Regions from separate parts of the Lysinibacillus sp. FSL K6-1151 genome, predicted to be linked through region 2. Evidence: riboswitches for the same ligand, from Rfam matches in the RefSeq annotation. Region 2 holds a riboswitch; each other region holds the start of a gene.
The links. Region 2 has a riboswitch for cobalamin ahead of MHI04_RS13565 (energy-coupling factor ABC transporter permease). Riboswitches for the same ligand answer to the same signal wherever they lie in the genome.

Region 1: linked by a shared signal. The riboswitch ahead of nikA (nickel ABC transporter substrate-binding protein) and the one ahead of MHI04_RS13565 (energy-coupling factor ABC transporter permease) in region 2 are both predicted to bind cobalamin.
Region 3: linked by a shared signal. The riboswitch ahead of MHI04_RS11570 (hypothetical protein) and the one ahead of MHI04_RS13565 (energy-coupling factor ABC transporter permease) in region 2 are both predicted to bind cobalamin.
Region 4: linked by a shared signal. The riboswitch ahead of MHI04_RS10445 (hypothetical protein) and the one ahead of MHI04_RS13565 (energy-coupling factor ABC transporter permease) in region 2 are both predicted to bind cobalamin.

Annotation. Positions count from the first base shown of each region.
Region 1 is NZ_CP152040.1:2,366,946-2,370,094, reverse strand. Features, by position in the region: gene nikB (nickel ABC transporter permease) at 1-57, opposite strand, end outside; gene nikA (nickel ABC transporter substrate-binding protein) at 128-1,741, opposite strand; cobalamin riboswitch at 2,126-2,319, opposite strand; gene metE (5-methyltetrahydropteroyltriglutamate--homocysteine S-methyltransferase) at 2,491-3,149, opposite strand, start outside.
Region 2 is NZ_CP152040.1:2,812,112-2,815,260, reverse strand. Features, by position in the region: gene cbiQ (cobalt ECF transporter T component CbiQ) at 1-649, opposite strand, end outside; gene MHI04_RS13570 (energy-coupling factor ABC transporter substrate-binding protein) at 656-928, opposite strand; gene MHI04_RS13565 (energy-coupling factor ABC transporter permease) at 932-1,678, opposite strand; cobalamin riboswitch at 1,821-2,006, opposite strand; cobalamin riboswitch at 2,264-2,446, shown strand; gene MHI04_RS13560 ((2Fe-2S) ferredoxin domain-containing protein) at 2,593-2,964, shown strand; gene cobJ (precorrin-3B C(17)-methyltransferase) at 2,969-3,149, shown strand, end outside.
Region 3 is NZ_CP152040.1:2,382,037-2,385,185, reverse strand. Features, by position in the region: cobalamin riboswitch at 61-239, opposite strand; gene MHI04_RS11575 (hypothetical protein) at 523-1,179, opposite strand; gene MHI04_RS11570 (hypothetical protein) at 1,219-1,419, opposite strand; cobalamin riboswitch at 1,619-1,807, opposite strand; gene MHI04_RS11565 (enoyl-CoA hydratase/isomerase family protein) at 1,943-3,007, opposite strand; gene MHI04_RS11560 (enoyl-CoA hydratase-related protein) at 3,022-3,149, opposite strand, start outside.
Region 4 is NZ_CP152040.1:2,160,404-2,163,552, forward strand. Features, by position in the region: gene MHI04_RS10440 (GNAT family N-acetyltransferase) at 436-636, shown strand; cobalamin riboswitch at 957-1,141, shown strand; gene MHI04_RS10445 (hypothetical protein) at 1,369-2,091, shown strand; gene MHI04_RS10450 (hypothetical protein) at 2,157-2,318, shown strand; gene MHI04_RS10455 (translation factor GTPase family protein) at 2,386-3,149, opposite strand, start outside.

The DNA.
Region 1 (3,149 bases), 450 kb from region 2:
GACAAACGGCAAAGTCAAAATTCTTTTTAAACAAAACATCCATGTCGATTCATACATGCTGTCACTTCCTACTCACTCCTATGATAAAGAGAGAGCTGTCTTTGCAAGACATACTCTCTCTTTTTTATTACTCTTTATCCATTTGTGCATAGGGAATATCATATTCAGATGCACGTGGAGCAAAATCCTTCATATATGGTTGATAAATTACATTATTTGTTTCGTAAGAGATAGGATAGAAAAGTGCTTGATCATGGAATATGGATAAAATATCCGTGTAAAGCTGCACTCGTTCCTCTTCATCTGTTCCCACTAATAATTGATGGATTTTCGTATCGATGTCTGTGGCGTTAGGTAAGCCTAATTTTGCCTCATAAACACCACTAGCATTTGGCGTAGCTGACTCATTTGCAAAGCTATGTGGGTCGGTTGGTGGTCCGTTTGTACGCCAGAAATTAATATCCACCTGATCATCCATTAATTTTTGAAGACCGACCATCACATCCGCACCTTCTAAATTCAACTGTACCCCTATTTTTGCTAGTTCACCTTGCATTAATTCCGCCATTGGCTTTTGGATTGCATCTGTTGCGATGTAGATTAAATCTAATGATAATGGTTGCCCGTTTTTCGAACGAATTTTTTCGCCCTTCTGTAACGTCCATCCTGCCTCATCTAGTAGTTGCTGCGCTTTTTCAGGATTATATAAGATTGGCGCTAACTCTATATTGGCATAAGGAATGGCATCCCAAAATAATGTGTTAGCCACTTTTTCTGTACCATGTGTAATACTGTCAACCATTTGTTCCTTATTGATAGCATATTGAATGGCCTGACGAACCTTTAATTCGGCTAACGGACCCGACTGAGTATTGAAGAGTAACGCTTTCGTAGACAAAGGCTCAGAGGTAGCGGTTTTGTATTTACTGCTATCTTTTAAATACGTATAGTTATCTAAACTAATGATGCCACGACCATAAATTAAATCTAATTCCTCGTTTTCAAATGCTAATGAAATCGATTCTGAATCTGGGATAATTTTAACTTTAATTTGTTCTACGAGAGGCTTTTCTCCCCAATAGTTTTCATTGCGACTAAATAAAGCATATTCATCTTTTTTGTACTCGGTTAATACCCATGGACCTGTTCCAATAGGTGCCTTGATCGAATCTTGTGTCGCATCTCCGGCTGGGAATCCATTATCCCCTAAAAAACGGAATGGTCTTACAAAGGCAAGCTCGTTTAAGACAGGATAATAAGGTTCATCTAATTGCAAGCGAATTGTAAAATCATCCACTTTCACAACCTCTTTCATATGGTTGACCATACCCATCCAAGAATGCATTTCCCGATCCGCTAATACTGCATTGAAATTACGAATCACATTATCTGCATTAAACGCAGTTCCGTCTGAATACTTAACATCTTTTCTTAAATGAAAAGTATAAGTCGTTTTATCTTCTGATATGTCCCAGCTTTCTGCTAGCTTTGGGCTAACAGTTCCATCGTCGTTGTATTCCACCAAGGATTCATAGACCATCGCTTGTGCGGTCATTTGATTGGGTAAATATGTATGGGGGTTCAATGGGCCGACATCTAATGGCCACCCAATTGTTATCATTTTTTCATTTGTTTGCTGTGTTCCTGTCTCTCCCTTTTCTTGATCTGTGCTTGTACAACCAGCAAGTACGCTGAAAGTTAACACAAGGATGAAGGGAAGTACATACTTAGTCAATCTCATTTTCTGTCTCCTATCTCTATTCGTGGTACAAATGAATCTAGTTATAGATAGATGGAAAGAAGGTATCAACAATGCGTTCAAATTTTTCGAGCTAACGAGTAGAAGTTGATTTGCATTGTGCAGACACCTTTTCAAAGTTTGTGATATCAGCTAGAGGCTTTAGACACACCGACATTGCCACAGGACGTGGTGCTTCTTGACGTTCAGAGGGCATTTAAACAGCCATTGACTATTTATCTTCTTCAGAAAAAGAAGTCTTCTGTATGTGCTACTACAAAAACATTTGCTGAATCAAACTAAAAAAACCTTATTCTAAAAAAGAATAAGGACAGAAAAACTTACAATGAGTAAGCCTCCATCCATCTCCCTATCTTTCGTAGATCATCAATGAATCTCCTTACAAGCAGGCATTCTGGCTCATGAATCATGATTTTGCTTCACCTTCCCAAGTAATCACTTAGTGGTATTTGAAACAAAACTCCTCATTTACAGCTGCGGGACAGCATGGGATTTACACCCATTTTCCTTTTAATTGAATGAAAGTCTTTTTCACTCAAACTTGTAATGATCGCTATGAAATTCGTTATAAACATAACATGCTCGATTGTTCACGTCAATTTTATTTTCTGAATATAATAAAAATCTTAAAAGAATGAAACAACAAAAGACCAGGTCCATTTTTTTCCTGGTCTTTGTTGTATTTCGGAGAGAAGATGTAGTAGTTGTAGTAGATTTATAAAATGATGTCGTTATCTCGAGATAGATGGTTGTACTTCCTGGCGTAATGTTTTCGTTGCAGCAACCATATTAGCTAAAGCTGCAACAGTTTCAGTTTCTTTTCTTGTTTTTAAACCACAATCTGGGTTCACCCAAAATTGATGGGGATCTAACACCTGTAAACTATCTCTCATAATAGTTAGCATTTCTTCATTGCTTGGCACACGAGGACTATGAATATCATAAACGCCTAAGCCAATGCCCTTTTGATAAGGTTGCCCTTGCAGTGATGTAATGAGCTCCCCGTGACTTCTTGATGTTTCAATGGAAATCACGTCTGCATCAAGTGCACTAATCGGTTCGATGAAATCGTTAAATTCGCAGTAGCACATATGTGTATGGATTTGTGTTTCATCTTTGACACTAGCTGTAGCCAGCTTAAAGGAATTAACAGCCCATTCTAAGTAAGCTCCCCATTCTTCTTTTCGTAGCGGTAAACCTTCTCTTAGAGCTGGCTCATCCACTTGAATAATTGAAATACCTGCGTTTTCGAGTGCCTCAACCTCTTTGCGAAGTGCTAATGCAATTTGATAAGCGACATCTTTACGTGACAGATCGTCTCGTACAAAGGACCAATTTAATATCGTCACTGGTCCTGTCAGCATACCTTTTACAAAGCGCTTTGTTAAGC
Region 2 (3,149 bases):
CATTATTAAGCTCACGACTACGCTGAAACATTTCAGCAAATAGCGCCACAATAAGCATGGATACGGAGCGTAGCCATTGCATTGGAGAATGGTAGCCAAGACGCGCTTGCTGGGCAAGATGTATTCTGTACATGCTTTCTAAAAATATAAAAATAAAACGATAGGTTAGTTCAATAAGCTCAACCAATAAAGAGGGCAGTCGCCATTGTCGGAGCACATAGCAAATCCCTTGTACGGATGTGGTCAAAATTAAAAAGTATAAACAACTACTACTGCCAAGGACAATAAAGAACAATTGTTGGGCGGACAGGGCACTTGCTTTTCCGATGAAAATTGTCCAATTCATCCACGTAAAAGACCACAGATGGGCAGGTAATACATGAGTTGCTGGTGTGATTGACAGCAAGATGGATACAAGACTTGTTAGTAAGAAAAATCCAGGTAGCAATAATAACTTAACATAGTAGGTAAGCGGAATTTTTGCACCTAAAATGATAAAAGCACTCATTACAAAAAATGTAATGAGTGAAAGTCGTTCATCTCTCATGATGAGCGTTACGAGAAGTAGACCAATTGAAAATATCATTTTTTCTAGCGGATGAACGGACGCTAGCTTATTAAGATACGCATACTTATCAATGAGTAACATAACGGGTTAACCTTCTTTATGCTTGCCGCGCATATAGCCGATGAAGTAGCCAATAAAACCAGCTCCAATAGCTGCCTGTAGCACGAATAATAAGCTTTCAATTTCACCACTTGGTGGCTCCCATAAGCTTTCAAACCACGGTTCATATTCTGCATTGATTTCGCCAATGGCTGCTTCTGCCTCTCCATCAGCACCACCAAATTCTGCACCTTTTTGTATAAACAATGGGATGATAGCTAACAGCACAACAATCGCTATTAGTAATAAATTTCGTTTCATCTACTAATGTGCCTCCTTTGTTGAGAAAACACGCAACATTTTTAATTCGCTGACATTGTACTTTTTCAAGAAATTCATCACAATGACCGTTAAAATTCCTTCACTCACCGCTAACGGAATTTGAGTTAAGGCAAAAATACCTGCGAACTTTGTAAACGATGCCATAAAGCCGCCAACCTCTGAAGGGAAGGCTAATGCTAACTGTACAGAAGTCACAACATATGTACCTAAGTCACCAAGCATCGCAGCAAAAAAAACAGCTAGTGAAAATGACAACCCTATTTTTTGAGCCCCTTTAAAGACAAAGTAAGCAATAAATGGGCCTACAATCGCCATAGAGAAGGCGTTCGCTCCTAAAGTGGTAATCCCACCATGTGCTAATAATAAAGATTGGAATAATAAAACAATCGTTCCGATGACACTCATAGCTAGAGGTCCGAATAAAACCGTTCCAAGTCCAACACCAGTTGGGTGGGAGCAACTACCTGTAACCGAAGGGATTTTTAACGCCGACAGCACAAAAGCAAAGGCTCCTGAAAGACCTAAAAGCATTTTGGTTTCAGGGTTTTCTTCAATTGTTTTGCGAATGGAGCGCAATCCTAGAATAATAAATGGGATAGAGATGACCCACCAAAAAATAGCCCATTCGATTGGTAAAAAACCTTCCATGATATGCATAGCAAAGGCACGTTTTGGCACGAGTAAAAAGGCCAATAAAAAATAACTAAGTTTCCACCATGAAAATTTCAAAAGCTTTCCTCCTTACTAATAGATTTTTAGAATGTAGCGTGCGTAAATAAAAAAGCACTTCTCCGTTGTTGGAAAAGTGCATAGCTAAAAAAGCAAATAACATTCTCATCTGCTAAGCCGCACACCTATCCTCGTAGGCTGAAACGATCACATATTTTTCGGCAGGTCTCCTGGCTCTAGTTCAACACTTTATAGGTCTTCCCATCCGTTGGACAGTGACATGTTCTATAAAGCTCCCTAATACAGTGGCGGGACCGCGCCGGACTCAAACCGGCTTCCCTTTTAAGCAAAATGATAAGTATTTTACACCGAAAAAACATTAAGTTGTGAGATTTCACGACAAAGTGTAACATGATTTTCCATAAATATGCTATACTTTTTTTAAAAATATTTTCAATTGAAGGTCAATAGAGAAGATTCTGATAACTACTGAATTGTCATAAATAAGGAGATATTATAATTTTTATACCTGGTCTACACACAAAATTGATAAAATTGTCATAAATTTTTATAGAAATATTGAAATTTTAAAATAATGAGATATGATAGAGACAGTTTTCTATTCTATAAAGAAGATAATAAATTTCATATAAAACGTCGATAAGTGCTCGAATAACTCGAGATAATAGGGAAATTGGTGAAAATCCAATACAGCCCCCGCTACTGTAATAGCTGATGAAATCGCAAAGCCACTGGTGCAAACTTGGGAAGGTGCGATAGTAAAATGAAGCTTAAGTCAGGAAACCTGCTTATTTGATTGTGCATGCAAACTTTTCGGAGGGAGAAGTTGAAGCAAGAGCGAGTACCTGCATTTTATTTTATTCGTTTTTATTTGGCTTCTACAAAACCTTTACTCTTCGTAATTAGAGTAAAGGTTTTTCTTTTTCCAGAAAGCAAATGAGGGGAGACAGAAGATGACAACATGGAATTTAGAGGGGATGAAAACACATCTCTTTATTTGTAATGGTAGTAGCTGCATGAACAAAGGTGGGGAGGAAATTACCCTAGCTATTCGAGAAGAAATACAACAGCAAGCACTTGATCAAGAGATACATACAACAAGAACGCGCTGTAATGGACGATGCAAGGATGCTTGTGTGGTCATCGCCTATCCGCAAGGGAATTGGTATCGTGTACCATCAACAGAGCATGCTAGAACACTTGTACAAGATTTACATCATGAATCCTTATACAAAGAACATGTCTTTACACTTCGTGAAGGTACATTACAGCGTACAGCACAAACGACAGCCATTAAAGGGATCGAAAAGGTGAAAGAGGGGTAACAACATGGCGCAAAAAGGAAAAATTTTCGTAGTGGGCTTTGGACCTGGAGACTTTAAGCATATTACGACACGGGCGGTAGAGGCATTACAACAAAGTGATATGATCATAGGCTACAAAACCTACGTGGAGTTGATTCAAGATTTAGTCAGTGCGAAGTCGATTGTCAGTACTGGAATGACCGAAG
Region 3 (3,149 bases), 430 kb from region 2:
AATGGAAACGTTACCATACCAAAAATACTGACGTTCCCATTTCTTAATCCCCGAAGAAATGATTAATTGTTTTATAGAGGCAGGTCTCCTGGCTTTGCTTCATCCTCTGATTCCCTTCCCATGCGAATGCACAGTGGTTGTAATCATTGTCAGCTTCACAGTTGCGGGGACAGCGTCGGAATTGTACCGAACTTCCCTTTTAAACTACATATAGTAGCACCTATATAAAACGAACACAATATATAGTTGTTGTTCAATAGTTTTAAGTGTACCATCCTTCATATAAAAAGTAAATCTAGATTCTAAACTTCTTTATTTTTTGATTATTCATTATTTTCGATTATAACTTTCGAAGGAATTTCACCATCTATTACTTATATCTTAATTCATTGTGTATCTAAACTATGTACGAGATTTTTTGTTACTACGGATCTATGAGCATTAAATATACTAGCGTATTTCACATAGAAACAGCCTATATTCTAAAGAATAATAGACTGTTTGACATGTCGAACGTATGGATTACTCGATTTCGACAAATAAGGACAATTCCTTATAAAATTCAGGCGTTGCTGCCGAATTCACTTGAAAATGAGGATTATATTTTGATAAAAGTTTATAGAGAGTAGTTGCGGTTAACAGATTCTGTTCTTGATCGAAAGCCCTGAAACTTTCATAGACCTCCTTCACTTTACCATTTATTGAATGACAAAAAAACTGTTGAACATCTGCATCCTCTAAATAATCCTTTTCCCATCTGTAACATATTAAATTTGTTAGGAAAAACATTTCTAATCCAGGCATTTTTCCAACTTCAATGAGCAATGACATTCCATAATGAAATGCATTTTCCAACCATTTTATGCCGTGGCGATCTTTGTAAAAGCGCATCAACTTTTGTAACCCATGTCCTTGCTCCTTCACTAGATAAGCATGGATATTTGTATGACCAGCAGTTCTTTCCCATTCATCGAGAGAGAATTTATACTTCCTTACCAGTTTCATCCAAAGCTTTTGAAGCTTGTCTTCAGAAAGGTATTGTGTTTGTTGATTCCATCTTAGAAAAATGTCTAAACTTTCTAATACCAAGCCTCTTTCCATTTCAAAATGATCCAATTTTCTATATAAAACTTTTTGATTCATATCTATGTTGTCCATTATGTCTTCAGATTTGTTCATTTTGCATTCCATTTAATTATTCACTTCACTTCAGATTTTTTATCTACTATCATGACATGTCTCGACTAATTCACGCTTGATCGTTAAATAGGCATCATTAATAGATGTATAATCATTTGGGTTTTCTTCTATTAACTTCCTAATATAAAGCTGTAAAGGCCTAATATGCTCACCAGAAAGGTTGTTCATAATTTGCTGCTTTAACTGATTTATATAAAATGAAATTGAATGTGATGTCATCTTGTTCACCCCTATTTATTCATAAAAAAAACATCTTGCCCTAATGGGAAGATGCTAGCTATGACTGACATACTTCATAGTTCTTCAACCAATATAAAATAAGTCGTCTATATTGAATAGAGACTCTTTTTTTGGTTGTCGCACTATGAGTATGATGAAGGTAATTCGTCACACTCAACACCCCCTATCCGCGTAGGTTTTGGCTGTACTAGATAAAGGCAGGTCTCCTGGCTTATGATCATCACACATTTTTCCCTTCCCATTACATACATAACAGTGGTTTTTAAAATGTGCTCCCAATTACAGTTGCGGGACAGCGACGGCTTTTCACCGTTCTTCCCTTTTAAACAAATTCTATTGAATTTGTACCTTTATCCTTTTATTCCGTTTTTTATAGTATAACATATCATTCTACTTTCTCTGACAAAACCCTATGAAAATCTACAGAACAACACTTAAGAAACCACCTACCTCTTAACAAGTAGATGGTTTCAGCATTTATTGAGCGAAGATGTCATTGTTCTTACTTCTTTACGGTTTCACTACTGTCTTGAAAGAATTTTTCAAGTATATCATCTGTAAAATCAGCGAATGTTTGATAGATATACTGAGGATTTCGATCCTTATCAATGACGACAGACCTAACCCCTTCATAGAAATCCTCATGATTTAAAAAGTTTTTTGCCAAGATTAAATCAGTCGCAAAGCATTCTTCTACCGTTTTATGTTGGGCATCTATCAGTTGCTTTAATGTAATTTTTAAGGATGATGGAGATTTAGATAGAAGCAACTGCTTTGTTTCTTGTGCAAATTTGCTTAGGTCATTGTCTAAGGATTCGACTATCTTCTCCACTGTATGTTTTGAGAAATGTTGATCGATTTCATTTTGAAGGCTGGCAAGCTCACTGTTTGCTGTTGGTGTACTTGAATAGTCCTCTATTAATTGCTTTAGAGCTGTGCTAGTCTCCACTGTATGCCAGTTCGTTTGTTCAATGCGTGTGAGGAATGCGTGTAAATGATCGCTCGTCATATAGCTATCCGCACCATTAGCAAAGAGAACATCCGCAGCTTGGATGATCGATGCTGTTAAAGCTAAGTAATATCCTACATAGCCAGGCGCTTTATTTAGAAAATAGGCAGCTCCAACATCAGGAAAGAAGCCAATATTCATTTCTGGCATAGCCCATTTTGTTCGCTCTGTCACAATTCGGTGGCTAGCCCCATACGTTAAACCAACCCCACCTCCCATGACAATGCCATCAAGGCAAGCAATGATAGGCTTTGGGTAGTGATAGATTGCCTTATCTATTTGATATTCTTCCTCAAAAAAGATTTCGGCATTTTGGAAAGCTTCCTGACTGGAGCGAGCTTTATAGAGTGTTTTAATATCACCCCCAGCACAAAAGCCCTTTTCGCCAGCACCTCTTAGAATTATCAAGTGTATTTGATCATTCGCCTGCCATTCCTTTAGTTTCTCACCAATGGGCTTTAGCATTTCTATAGAAAGTGAGTTTAAAGCTTGAGGACGATTCAGCGTAATGCTTGCTGCGCCACCATCACTGACGGAAAATATTACTTCATTTGTCATAGTAGTTTCCTCCCTTACGAATGTTTAAAGTTGGGCTGTCTTTTGTCAATAAACGCTTGAACGCCTTCTCTAGCATCCGCTGTTAAAAATAACTCAGCAAAGCGTGTTCGTTCTAATTCCAACCCTTTTTGGAGATGATCCT
Region 4 (3,149 bases), 650 kb from region 2:
CGTTCAATAGAGCAGTCGCTTTTCAATAACATCGAGGTCAGTTCAATACATATATATGTGAAGAATAAATAATGGGGCTTAAATTTACCCACTTTGTTAAATAGTTTAACTTTCAATATCTAAATGGTAGAGAGGGATTAAGAATAGCTAGAGAAAATTCTAAAATAAAAGGTGCTTGACCGTCCTTTTGTTTATTTAACGAACGGTGCATATTGTTGAAGAAGAAATTTTATAATAGTGATTTATTAAAGAATAGGGAAGTGGCAGTAACCATGAACTACATAATCAGATTAGCGAATGAAAACGACTTATCGGGTTTATGATAGTAGAAATAATAAAGATCTATTCACGAATTATTTAAAGCAATTTGCAAAAAAGGAATAATATCAAGACGCACTTATATTAGGTTTTGGAGTTCTTAAATTAAAAGGTACTTTGCTTCCTAAATTAAGTGACCTATATGTAAAAGAGGATTATCGTGGTAATGGTATAGGTTCAGACTTAATGAGGTATAGAGAAAATATTGCAAAGAGTTTAGGACATTCTGAAATATTTGTGAGTGTTGACTCGATAGAAAATCCCAACATGATAAAGTTAATTAGCAAACACGGTTACGAACCTATCTCTTACCTATAATAAAACTACACAAGAATTGATTTCAGGAAGTTGTTGAACTAACGGGGGCTAGTTGAACAAGATTTAAACAACTTTAATGAGCCTTCTTATAATATAATTTTTGTATTTTTTGATTAGAAATAACTTTATTATCATTTTACAGAAAGCAATTAAAGCGATGCTCAGTGTGACATGAGGAAAACCTAGTATTCTATGCATCCATTTACATGGAATTATTTTGAAATAATTAGTATTTTTTAGCATAAATTGACTTTGGACATACAATACTTTACAATGATTAGCTAAGGAATAGAGAATTTTCGTAAATTTCCTTACCAACTGAATAGCGTGTAGTAATAGGTGTAAATTGCGTGCAATTTGCTTAAAAGGGAAGTCGGTGCGAATCCGACACTGTCCCGCAACTGTAAATGTGAGCGACTTTTCAGCAACCACTGTCAAATGATGGGAAGGAGAAAAGTGGCGATGACCATGAGTCAGGATACCTGCCTATTACGAGTACACACCAGTAACCTACGAGGAATAGGAGGTGGCATGTTGACAAAACAGAATGCTCTGTTCGTCACGGTACGTCAAACGCCCAAAGTAAATGAAGGGGTTCGCAATCGGGCTCATTTACACATACTTAGGGTTTGTTTGGCATTGGGTGATGAACGAAGATAAGCGAAGGATTTCCTCAAAAATGGTAGGAAATCCTTTTTGTTTTGACATTATGTACGTAAAGGGGATGCATGTATGACTTCTTTAGATATGACCATTTGTAAGCAGCCACGCACAGAAGTTGCCAAGAAAGCGAAAACAAGAATGGCGGTCGAATCATTGATTGACCAATTATTAGCAACGAAGCTGATCCGCAATGATCGCTTCTTTGAGCAAATTTTATATAATAAAGAAATTATTTGGATACAAAATGGGGATGTGGACGGGCATCTTTTCGCGAAGGCAGCGGTAACCGATCAACTGAAAACGAAGACCAATAGCTTTATGATGTATATGCCGACTAACCCGATTGTCTATGAGGTTAACGGGGAGCCATACCATTTAATTACACGCATTGATTCCACTCGTGCCAAGCCCAACCTTGACCGTCTGTCACTGAAGCCAAAGCCTGTTTTAAGTGCAGCGCGTGTCAATGATGTATTATGCTCGATCGTGATGCGTTTTTATGAAACATATATCCATGATTTAGCGCCTCAACATGATAAGTTAATAGCCTTTGTGCAGCAGGAATACGCCCAATTTATTGAAGCGGTTCAGGCATTAAATGATTACCATTTCAACTGGCATCCACGCGGCAACGGTCACGAGCTATTGCTGCAATTAATTGATCAACTGCAAATTTTAAAAAGTTATCCTGGTAAAGTGCTAGTTGATTTCACAAACACGCATGACTACGTGATTGTCGAGCCTGCATACCTTGTGCACAGTTCTACAAAGAAAGCAGTAGGCGCATTATAAACTCAAGCCCTCCATCAAACGGAGGGCTTGTTTTTATTTATTTGAAGGGTAGGGGGTAAATACTCTTGTTCGAGCAGCGAATACTCGCGGAAGCAGATGAAATACTCTCGCTCAAGCAGCGAATACTCGCGGAAGGAGATGAAATACTCTCGTTCGAGCGGGGAATACTCGCGGAAGCAGATGAAATACTCTCGCTCCAGCAAGGAATACTCGCGCAAACAGGGTAAATATTCTCGCTCAAAGCAAGTAAACACCCGCGCAAGCAAACGGCTTCGCGCGGGCAGGATTACCTACTTACAGACAATGCATGGCTGCTTGTGCCTCGTGCCAAGGAACAGAATATCCTTTGCCCTTCGCACAAAAGATGCTGGAGGAGCTGTATTCTGGGTCGGCATTTTTATCGTAGCCAATGTGCGAAATAATTTCCTCGGCATTATGACACACATCATAGCCATCAAATTGGAGTGTGAGTGCGCCCTTACCATTGGTATAGGCCGCAAAGGTTGTGCTATAGCTCATTAGGGTGGCGACGGGCGCTCGTCCCGTTAGCACAACATCTGTTTCGGATAAGATGGGGTCATCGAATGTGCCAGCAGCTTGCTGTATGTCGCTCATCATGCGGCCGATAAAGTCGTTCGAAGCCTTCATTTTAAAGCGATAATAAGGTTCAAGCAGGATGTTCTGTGCTTGCTCAAGTCCTTGACGTAGCGCACGGAAACTAGCTTCTCGGAAATCGCCGCCCGATGTATGTTCATTATGTCCGCGACCTGTTAGCAGTGTAAAATGAATATCTGTCAGAGGGAAGCCTGTGAGTAAGCCATGGTGATCACGCTCAAACAGGTGCTTTTCAACAAGGCGTTGGTTGCCTACCGATAAATGATCCGCATGGCAGGCATTGCTAAATGTATTACCTACTCCTCGCGGATTGGGCTCCATTAGTAAATGAACTTCTGCATAATGCTTGAGGGGCTCAAAATGACCATAGCCTGTCACCGTCGTCGCAATGGTTTCCATATATAAAATTTGGGGCTCGCCAAAGGAGACCGTTAATGAAAAAC